Regions from separate parts of the Cytobacillus sp. FSL K6-0129 genome, predicted to be linked through region 3. Evidence: riboswitches for the same ligand, from Rfam matches in the RefSeq annotation. Region 3 holds a riboswitch; each other region holds the start of a gene.
The links. A riboswitch is a leader RNA that binds a small molecule or an ion and turns the genes downstream of it on or off. The one in region 3 is predicted to bind S-adenosylmethionine.

Region 1: it holds a riboswitch for S-adenosylmethionine, as region 3 does, so the genes downstream of both, MHI57_RS23030 (PLP-dependent aspartate aminotransferase family protein) here and MHI57_RS17230 (O-acetylhomoserine aminocarboxypropyltransferase/cysteine synthase family protein) in region 3, are expected to answer to the same signal.
Region 2: it holds a riboswitch for S-adenosylmethionine, as region 3 does, so the genes downstream of both, MHI57_RS20980 (MetQ/NlpA family ABC transporter substrate-binding protein) here and MHI57_RS17230 (O-acetylhomoserine aminocarboxypropyltransferase/cysteine synthase family protein) in region 3, are expected to answer to the same signal.

What each region holds. Positions count from the first base shown of each region.
Region 1 covers NZ_JBBOXM010000001.1:4,558,986-4,562,266, reverse strand. Annotated here, with positions in the region: gene MHI57_RS23030 (PLP-dependent aspartate aminotransferase family protein) at 1-1,460, opposite strand, end outside; SAM riboswitch class I at 1,537-1,647, opposite strand; SAM riboswitch class I at 1,829-1,929, opposite strand; gene MHI57_RS23025 (NUDIX hydrolase) at 1,996-2,622, opposite strand; gene MHI57_RS23020 (MBL fold metallo-hydrolase) at 2,656-3,281, opposite strand, start outside.
Region 2 covers NZ_JBBOXM010000001.1:4,117,852-4,121,132, reverse strand. Annotated here, with positions in the region: gene MHI57_RS20985 (aminoglycoside phosphotransferase family protein) at 1-711, shown strand, start outside; gene MHI57_RS20980 (MetQ/NlpA family ABC transporter substrate-binding protein) at 794-1,618, opposite strand; SAM riboswitch class I at 1,707-1,817, opposite strand; gene MHI57_RS20975 (pyridoxal phosphate-dependent aminotransferase) at 2,058-3,221, shown strand.
Region 3 covers NZ_JBBOXM010000001.1:3,419,594-3,422,874, reverse strand. Annotated here, with positions in the region: gene MHI57_RS17235 (DUF1648 domain-containing protein) at 1-448, opposite strand, end outside; gene MHI57_RS17230 (O-acetylhomoserine aminocarboxypropyltransferase/cysteine synthase family protein) at 783-2,060, opposite strand; SAM riboswitch class I at 2,348-2,439, opposite strand; gene MHI57_RS17225 (hypothetical protein) at 2,527-2,925, opposite strand.

The DNA.
Region 1 (3,281 bases), 1.1 Mb from region 3:
TAACTTGGTCTAGCAGGATTTCCACTTAATCCAACAACAGCTATCCTTTTTGCTCTTTGCAGTTCTTTGCCATCCACATCTTCTTTTAATGAGGATGATTGTAATGCCCATCGAATAACACCTTCATCATTTACTGCTGTTTCTCCTTTTTGTTCTCCCTTCGAAGAAATACCAGTCGCTTCATAGAAGGCTTGATCTAAGTCATTGGTTAAATCTCTAACCGATTCAATCCCAACTGATAAACGTATGAGTTCCTCACTTACACCGCTTTTAATTAAATCTTCTGCACTTAACTGTTGATGTGTGGTTGAAGCCGGATGAATAATGAGTGACTTCGCATCACCTACATTGGCTACATGAGACCACAATGCAATTGTATCTATCACTTTTTTACCTGCATCTCGGCCACCTTTAATACCGAAGTTCACAATGGAACCGAAGCCAGTGTTTAAATATTTCTTCGCGAGTTCATGCGCTGGATGCTCTGCTAAACCTGGATATGCGACCCAATCAACAGCTGGATGAGCGTTTAAGAAATGGGCTATCTTCGCTGCATTTTCCGTATGTTTCTCTATACGTAAATGGAGTGTTTCCAATCCTTGGAGTAAAAGAAATGCACTATGTGGGCTTAATGATGACCCAAAATCGCGCAGCAACTGAACACGAAGTTTTGTACTGAAAGCGAGTGTACCAAACTCATTCGCATAAACAATACCGTTATAACTTGGATCTGGCTGAGTAAAACCAGGAAACTTATCATGATTCCAATTAAATCGTCCGCCATCAACTACAAGTCCGCCAATTGTTGTTCCATGACCACCAATCCATTTTGTTGCCGAATGAATGACAATATCTGCTCCCCATTGGATTGGTTTGCAAAGATAAGGTGAAGCGAAAGTATTATCAATAATAAGAGGAATATCATTATCATGAGCAATATTTGCAACTGCCTCTACATCTAGGACATGAAGACTTGGGTTCCCAATAATCTCTCCATATAAAGCCTTAGTTTTTGGCGTAATCGCTTTACGGTAATTCTCAGGGTCAGATCCATCAACAAAATGAACTTTAATCCCATATTTCGGAAGTGTTATGGCAAAAAGATTATATGTTCCACCATAAAGGTTCGACGCTGCAACAATCTCATCACCCGCTTGGGCAATATTCATAATTGAAAGAGCTATAGCTGCCATTCCAGATGAAGTCGCTACTGCCGCTACCCCATCTTCTAATAAAGCAATACGTTTTTCTAATACATCTACCGTTGGATTACCGATTCGTGAATAGATATTTCCCGTCTCATCTAATGAAAATAGGCTTTGCGCATGGTCTGTATTATGAAAAACATATGAACTTGTTTGATAAATAGGAACTGCACGAGATCCCGTTGTCGGGTCTGGTGATTGACCTCCATGTAATAAAATCGTCTCATCATCATAAGTGTTAAATTGATTCGTCATTATATACTCTCCTCTACTTTTTAGTCGGATGATTAAAATAAATAACCCCCTCTTCATAAGAAGAGGGGGTTGCCTCATCTTATCTTCCAGACATTTACTGCCTGCAGGATTTAGCACCTTTTCAAGCAATTGCTTGAAGGTTGCCGGACTTCATAGGGCCTGATCCCTCCGTCACTCTCGATAAGAAATATTTTATTTTTTAAAGCGTTAATACTTTAATTACAAATAGAATTATATCCAAAAAATGATTTGTCGTCAATATGAAATCTGAATATATTTTATATTCCAATAAAATATTAGCTCTATCACATAAAAAGCCCTTCTACCTAGAAGAGGCAGAAGGGCTTTGAATTAACGAGCTCACCTTCTCCTTATCTTTGGATAATATCCTCTGAAATTAGCACCATACAAAAGATTGCTGGTTGCCGAGGCTTCTCTGGGTCAGTCCCTCCGCCTCTCTGGATAAGAAGTTCATATTTATTTGTTTAACATCATATACCCTTTTATAGGGAATCGTCAATAACATTTTGAAAATTTATTTATTTTCATCCTGGATAAGCGTCAAAAAATGATACAGTATCTTAGCTGTTAACCCCCATATCACATGACCTTTATAAGTATAAAAAATTTCTTGCATCCTCCGCGTTTGCCATTTATATTTTTCCCCATTAGGAATGAGATGATAGGGAAAGCTACTATTAGGCTCTGGCTTCATCTCAATATAATGAATAGATGGTCCCTCTTTCAAAAAATAAGCAAGTGGTACTGTGAAAATTTGATCCACTTCCTCTGGATTTAGCTTAAGATCACTGATGCTCTCTATTGTGCCTACAAACGGATAAATCACTGTATCATAAGGTGTCACTACATAATCAAGTTCTGAAAAAACAGAGACTTCTCCAATTGGGATACCTAACTCTTCACTGGTCTCCCTTTTTGCCGTCTCTATTAAATCCACATCGTCTTGATCCATTTTCCCCCCAGGAAAGCAAATTTCCCCTGGCTGTCTTCTCATAGATAAAGACCGTACTTCAAACAAAATATGTATTTCTCCATCTTTTTCTATTAGGGGAAGAAGAACAGCGAATTTAACCAATCTGGAGCTACCCAATATATCTGATTGACGATGCTGTATCTCTGATCTTATTTCTTCCAAATCCATGTTAATTACCTCCAAACCACACGACTTAAATCTTTATTTCACTTTCTGCAATCTATCAATCATCCCCATTGTGCAGACATTTAAATCTAAGCCTATTAGCTTCTTATCCTCTGCACTAAGTTCAACATCGTGCGCTGTTAATAAATAATGTTTTACTTGTTCCAACAATTCCGATTGTATGGCTTCTTGCATTTTTATTATGTCATTTCCTTGGAGAAAAACGTCATCTGCAACTGAAGTAAATATAGGTAACCAATAACGAATTTGAGTAAAAACATCCTTTGGTTCAGGGCCCTCACCATAATGCCCAAAAAAGATATGTTGTGGTTGAAGTGATTCGATTTTTTCAACAGAAGATAACATCGCCTCTGGATTAAATTGATTAGGAGAAGTCGATGGCAGAACTAATGGATAACCTTTTCTTGCTATGTTAGGATAAAATACGCCAATTGTATCGCCAGTAAAGAAGCCATTACTTTTCGAATCATGGATTGAAAAGTGGTGCTTTGCATGGCCAGGGGTATCATAGAAAGTTAACAAACGCCCACCGATATCCAATGATTGTCCCTCTTCCATCGCGACTAATCTCTTCTCATCAATTGGCACAATCGGATTAAATAGTTGATCAAAATCATCGCCATATACCATTCTAGCACCAG
Region 2 (3,281 bases), 700 kb from region 3:
GAAATAAAGCTACTTCACCAGCTCTCATATCTTTCTTCCATTATTGAAATACCAAATTATCTTCCATTTTATAATAAAGACGGACAAATGATTGGTGTTTTTTACCACTTCATTAAAGGACAAGCATTATCTCATTCATTGATTACTCCTCCTTTATATGAAGCCAAGCGGTTAGGAACATTTCTTACAGAATTACATCGTCTGGATATAGATGAAGCAAAGAAATGTAATATAGAAGAACTACATAGTGAAAATTATTGGGCGCAATTACATCAAGCCCTGATTAAAAAAATATTTCCGTTCTTAAAAGACGCAGAAAAAGAAGAAATTGATAAAATGTTTTTAGCGGTGTCAAAATTTAAAGAAGCAAAAGTGGTGATTCATGGTGATCTAACAAGTGCCAATATCCTTTATCATCCAAGCAAAAAGGAAATATCAGGAATTATAGACTTTACAGATACGCAAATAGGGGACCCGGCGTTTGACTTTGCAGGGCTATATTGGGATTTCGGAGATCAATTCACCAAAGAAGCTCTCGCATCTTATCAAACAAAATTCAATAAAGATGAAATGTATAGAAGAGTCACTTCCTTTTACGGCTTACAACCAATATTTCACAAATGGTTGAAAAACGTCAATGACCAGGATGAAAAAGTTGTTCGACAATCCATAAGTACAGGAATGACCAAAATACAAATTATGCACAGATAAGTTTAACAGTATTCTACAACTATTATTAGAAACCGGACAAATCCATATAATTTTGTCCGGTTTCTTGCTTATTATTACTTCGTTATTTCATCCACGCTGGCTTTCCAAATCCTTGAAACTCTTCGTCGATAATTTTTTCAAATTCTGCAGACTCGACCACTTCTTTTAAGTCTTTCGCATATTGTTTATCTTCAAAGTCTGCTTTAACTGCAACCACGTTGCGATAATCATCAAGCATATTTTCTAGTGCTAATGCACTTAATAAGTCCATATCGGCTGCCAACGCAAAGTTACCAGGAACTGCAGCAAGATCCACACCCTCAAGAGATCTTGGTAATTGTCCTGCTTCAATCGGTTGAAAAACTAAATTCTTTTTATTCTCCTTCACATCTTTTTCAGATACTGTTAGTGGATCGGCGTTTTCATCAATCGTAATTAGACCTTCGTCATTTAACGTATTTAAAGCGCGTGCTGCATTCGTTGGGTCATTTGGAATAGCAATGGTTGCACCGTCTTTAATCTCATCAATTGAATTAAACACATTCGAGTAAATCCCCATTGGGGCTGTTGGTACAATAATTAATGGTGCTAAGTCCATGTTATTTTCTTTCTCAAAATTCTCCAAGTAAATTGTATGTTGGAAAAGGTTAGCTTGTATATCATCTTCATTTAAAGCTTTGTTAGGTTGGATATAATCGCTAAACTCTACGACAGTTACTTTATATCCTTTTTCCTCTAGACCAGGTACAATAGCTTTTTTCAACATATCACTATAAGGACCGGCAGTAGCACCAATTTTTAGTTCTTTCGTTTCATCCACCTTTTCTCCACTCGTGTCTGAACCTCCGCCACATGCTGTTAGTAAACAAACAGTTGCAATGAATAAAACAATTAGCCACTTTCTCATTATGTTTCCTCCCCATAGCTGTAACCAGAATTTTAACCAATAAAAAAAGCCACTATTCATCATCTGAAAGAGGCATTGGTTTTATTCCGCCTTATCTTTCAGAATGAATGGATATCATTCTGCAGGAATTGGCACCTTCCCAATATTGGGGGTTGCCGGACGTCATAGGGCCTAGTCCCTCAGTCTCTCTGGATAAGCTTTTCATTTAATTTTTATGATATGATATTACTACTCTCTTTTATTTTTGTCAATGTTCGAAATAATGCTACATCCAATCTCCCAAGAAAATGGGTTTAGTGATCCAACTACCTTTCCTTTATTCTTTTAAAACAAAAAAGGAAATCGAATATTTCCTTTTATATAAAATTAACTGGACAATTTGTCTTTTTGGTTATAAAATGCGTTCGTATATAGATTAAATGAATGAAGGTGGATTAAAATGGAATTATCGCATCGTTTGAAGCAATTACCTCAACAATTTTTTGCTTCCCTTGTTCAAAAAGTTGCTGCTGCAAAACTTGAAGGCAGAGATGTTATTAACCTAGGACAAGGCAATCCCGACCAGCCAACACCTGCACATATTGTACAATCACTTCAGCAAGCTGCAGAAGACCCAATGACACATAAATATTCTCCTTTTAGAGGAATTAATGAATTAAAGAAGGCCGCCGCTTCCTTTTATGCGCGTGAATATGGGGTAGAAATTGAGCCTGAAAAAGAAGTAGCTATCCTTTTTGGCGCAAAAGCAGGTTTAGTAGAAATTCCATTATGCCTACTCAATGAGGGAGATTTAATGCTCTTACCAGATCCAGGTTACCCTGATTATGAATCTGGTGCGGTTTTGGCAAATGTAAAATACGAAACCTTTCCTTTAAAAGAAGCAAATCAGTTTCTACCTGATTACTCGCAATTTACAGAAAAACAAAAAAAGGATGCCCGCCTACTATTTTTGAATTATCCTAATAATCCAACAGGCGCGACAGCTGATTCCACATTTTTTGAAGAAACTGTTGCTTTTGCTAAGGAAAACAACATTACCATCTTGCATGATTTTGCTTATGGTGCTATCGGCTTTGATGGAAAGAAACCTGAAAGTTTCTTAGCCACAGCCGGAGCGAAAGACGTTGGTATTGAAATGTATACATTATCAAAAACATATAATATGGCTGGGTGGAGAATTGGATTTGCAGTTGGAAATGAACAAATCATTGAAGCCATCAACCTTCTTCAAGACCATATGTATGTAAGCTTATTCCCTGCGATTCAAAAAGCTGCAGCCGATGCATTAAATGGGGATCAAACAAGTGTAGACGAACTTGTTGCTCGATATGAGAGACGTAGAAATGCATTCATGAACGCTTGTGAAAAGGTTGGCTGGCACGGCAAGTCTCCTTCAGGATCGTTTTTTGCTTGGATGCCAGTGCCTGAAGGATACAATAGTGAAGAATTTGCTGACTACTTACTGGAAAAAGCTGATGTAGCTGTTGCCGCAGGAAAAGGCTTTGGGACCTTTGGAGAAGGTTATGTTCGGGTGGGATTACTTGTCGATGAAGAACGATTAATTGAGGCAGTAGAAAGAATTGGCCAACTCAAATTATTTTAATATAAGAGGTATGGCAGCCACAAACCTAGCCCATAGAAACATGTATAACTTATGTTCCTA
Region 3 (3,281 bases):
TCGTGGCAAGTAAAAACACTGGCAGAAACCAAATGCTTAAAGAGTCCGCCCATCCTAATGCTACTCTAATGGATTGTATAAGTATAAAGCCGAATAATGCGAGGCAAATATTCTTTATGACATTTAGCATTTTTCTACTCGTTAAGTAAAATGCGGCTGCATTTGATTCATTGATGCGTGCAGGGTAATTATGAATATGAGGAAACCGTTCAAATATCCCCATCATGAACCATAGAAACACGCCGATAATTGGTAAGATAAATAATTCATATTTAGAACCCCACCGATCAACTTCCCCTGAAGCATTGTAATGACCCGGTACTTGTTCAGGTATAGCTGACCAAGAAACAACTAAGAATACAATCGACCCAATGAATACAATAAGACCAAGTATGTCGCATCCCCATTCCCATTTAGTACGAGGCAATTTAAGTACTGGTCTATCCATACCCCATTCCTCCTCTTTCCGTTCGTCTTTTTAATACATACGAAGGAAAGATAAAAAGGTTTCATCCATTAGATAATCAAAGGCAACTAGTTCATACAGGGAATTACGCGATGGCTCTATCCCCCTTTTCATGAAAGGAAACAGGCGCGTCGTAATGGTAAGATATCAGTGTTGATGGCTCTGTTTGAGAAAAATATTGTCATTCATACTGTATGAGGTGAATCGCCTGAGACATGCGATCAACAAAGTATATGGTAAAGGAATAAAGAATGGTTCTTTGATAAGCAGTTTAACTTCACACTTTTCACCCTTTATAATGCAAATCGTAATAAACCTACGTACATTGTTTTAACGCTTGCGTGATATCAGCCATCACATCTACAGGATCCTCTAAGCCAACAGAAAGGCGGATCATTTCGGGACTCACACCCGCCTCCGCTTGTTGTCCAGGTGAAAGACGAGCATGTGTTGTACTCGCTGGATGAATAATGAGCGTTTTCGCGTCACCAACATTTGCTAAATGTGATACCAGCTTTAGTGAGTTGATAAACCTTTTAGCTGTACTGATTCCCCCTTTGATGCCAAATGTAAAGATTGCACCTGCCCCACTCGGAAAATACTTTTTCCCGAGATGATATTGTGGATGGCTTTCTAACCCAGGGTAGTTCACCCAAGAAATATGAGGTAACTCTCCTAACCGTTTAGCCAAAACTTGTGCATTAGCGACTTGCTTTTCTACTCTGACACTTAATGACTCCAGACCTTGAATAAATAACCAGCTATTGAAGGCAGACAGCGTTGCCCCTAAGTCATGGCCAAGTTCAAATCTTGCTTTAAGAATAAAAGCTTTTTCCCTAGAAATTTCAACATAGCTGCGATTACCAATAGCAGGCTTTTTCTCATTAAAGGAAGGAAATCTTTCGTTACTCCATTCGAATCTTCCTCCATCTACAATCACCCCACCGATTGCCGTACCATGTCCACCAATAAATTTAGTTGCTGAATGAACGACTATATCCGCGCCAAATGCAAGTGGTTTTAGTAAAAATGGCGTAGTAAATGTATTATCTACTACTAATGGTAGGCCGTGACGTTTCGCTATCTCACTTAACTTTTCTAAATGTGCTACCTCCATATTCGGGTTGCCAATTGTCTCTGTGAAAATCGCCTTTGTCCTTTTATTAATTTTTCCTTCTAAAGATGTAAAGTCCGTCCCATCAACAAAATGAACATTGATACCGAATTTACTAAACGTTTCTGCAAATAAATGGTAGGTACCACCATAAAGAGCCTGTGTAGAAACTATCTCATCGCCTGCTCTTGCAAGTGTTAAAAGGGCAATGGAAATCGCTGCTTGCCCAGATGAAACAGCAAATGAGGCTACGCCACCTTCTAACTGTGCCATTCTCTCCTCAAACACTGCATTGGTTGGATTTGCATTCCTTGAATAAATAAAGCCAGGCTCTTGCATCTGAAATAAGCTTGCTGCATGATCGGTATCTTCAAACACATAGGATGAAGTCATGTATATTGGTACGGCTCTCGACTTTGTAACAGGATCTGGCACTTGCCCCCCATGAAGCGCTATTGTATCAAACTGGTGATGATTCATTTTTCATTCTCCTCTCACATTTCACTTATAATAAACAAACTCGACTCGGAACCATCTATCAGTGATGAGCTTTTGAATATGCCAGCACAATGGTTGTTTTTTCATAAATTGAATTTGAAACATCAATTTTTTATGTCCAACACCTTTTTTCAAGAGCAGAAAAAAGACCACTTTCAATAAAAAGAGATTGTACTCTTCCATCGAAAGCCGCCTTTAGTCGTCTAATCGGCATAGATAAAGCCCCTCTTGCTAAAGAAGAGGGGCTCACGATATATCGCCATATCCTCAACTTATCTATCTTGGAATTAGCACCGTTACCTAGTTTTGGTCGGTTGCTGAGGCTTCAAAGGGCCAGTCCCTCCACCTCTCTTGATAAATTGAATTTTTTAAATTTTAAGAGTCATTAATTATTAATCAGAATAACCTTATCATCCGGCGCTGTCAACAGCTTTTTATAATAAATCTTTTATGCAGCACAAAGTCTTTCTTTTGCCTTTATTACTGACACCCAATATTCAACTGGAGATACAAAGGATTGCAAATAATTCAGCTCTTTATTATACATAAGAGCCTCCACTAAAAGATAAACAGACGTATCATTTAAATCGTTAACAATCATATCAAGCAAAGTTGCTTTCATATTCATAATATCTTCATAATCATCGATGATAGCTAACTTATCATCTAAATATGAAAGAAAAGCTTGTAAATGAACAACCTCTTCTTGTAATTCCTTCCACCCTTTATCCTCAGCTAATACGTTTACATAATTAACAAATTGATTGTACTCTTCATGACTATCTCTTTTAATTTTCTCTGCTAATATATCAAAAAATACATGATTGGACATATCCTTGCTGTTCACTATTAGAGCACCACCTTTACTATTTATATAAAATTATAGACCTTCTCTTTTAAATATTCAATAAAATCACATGAAACTATTTTCAATTAAGGAGTCGGGTGGTGTGTAGTTTTAGTCTAAATTAAACCAAGTAGCTGGGATATAAGGGGGATACAATAATTTCTAATTTTTCTTACGCATTTGAATGAAAGGTGAAATCACCCTTCCACTACTAGATGCATATCCAGCTATTTATGTAAGCTTTGTTTTGCCCTTTTACCCGGCTCATACTTCAATTTGATTCTTTGTTAGCCTTGTTCCTCTCTTTTACATGGCTCATACTTCAATTTGATTCTTTGTTAGCTTCGTTTCTCTCT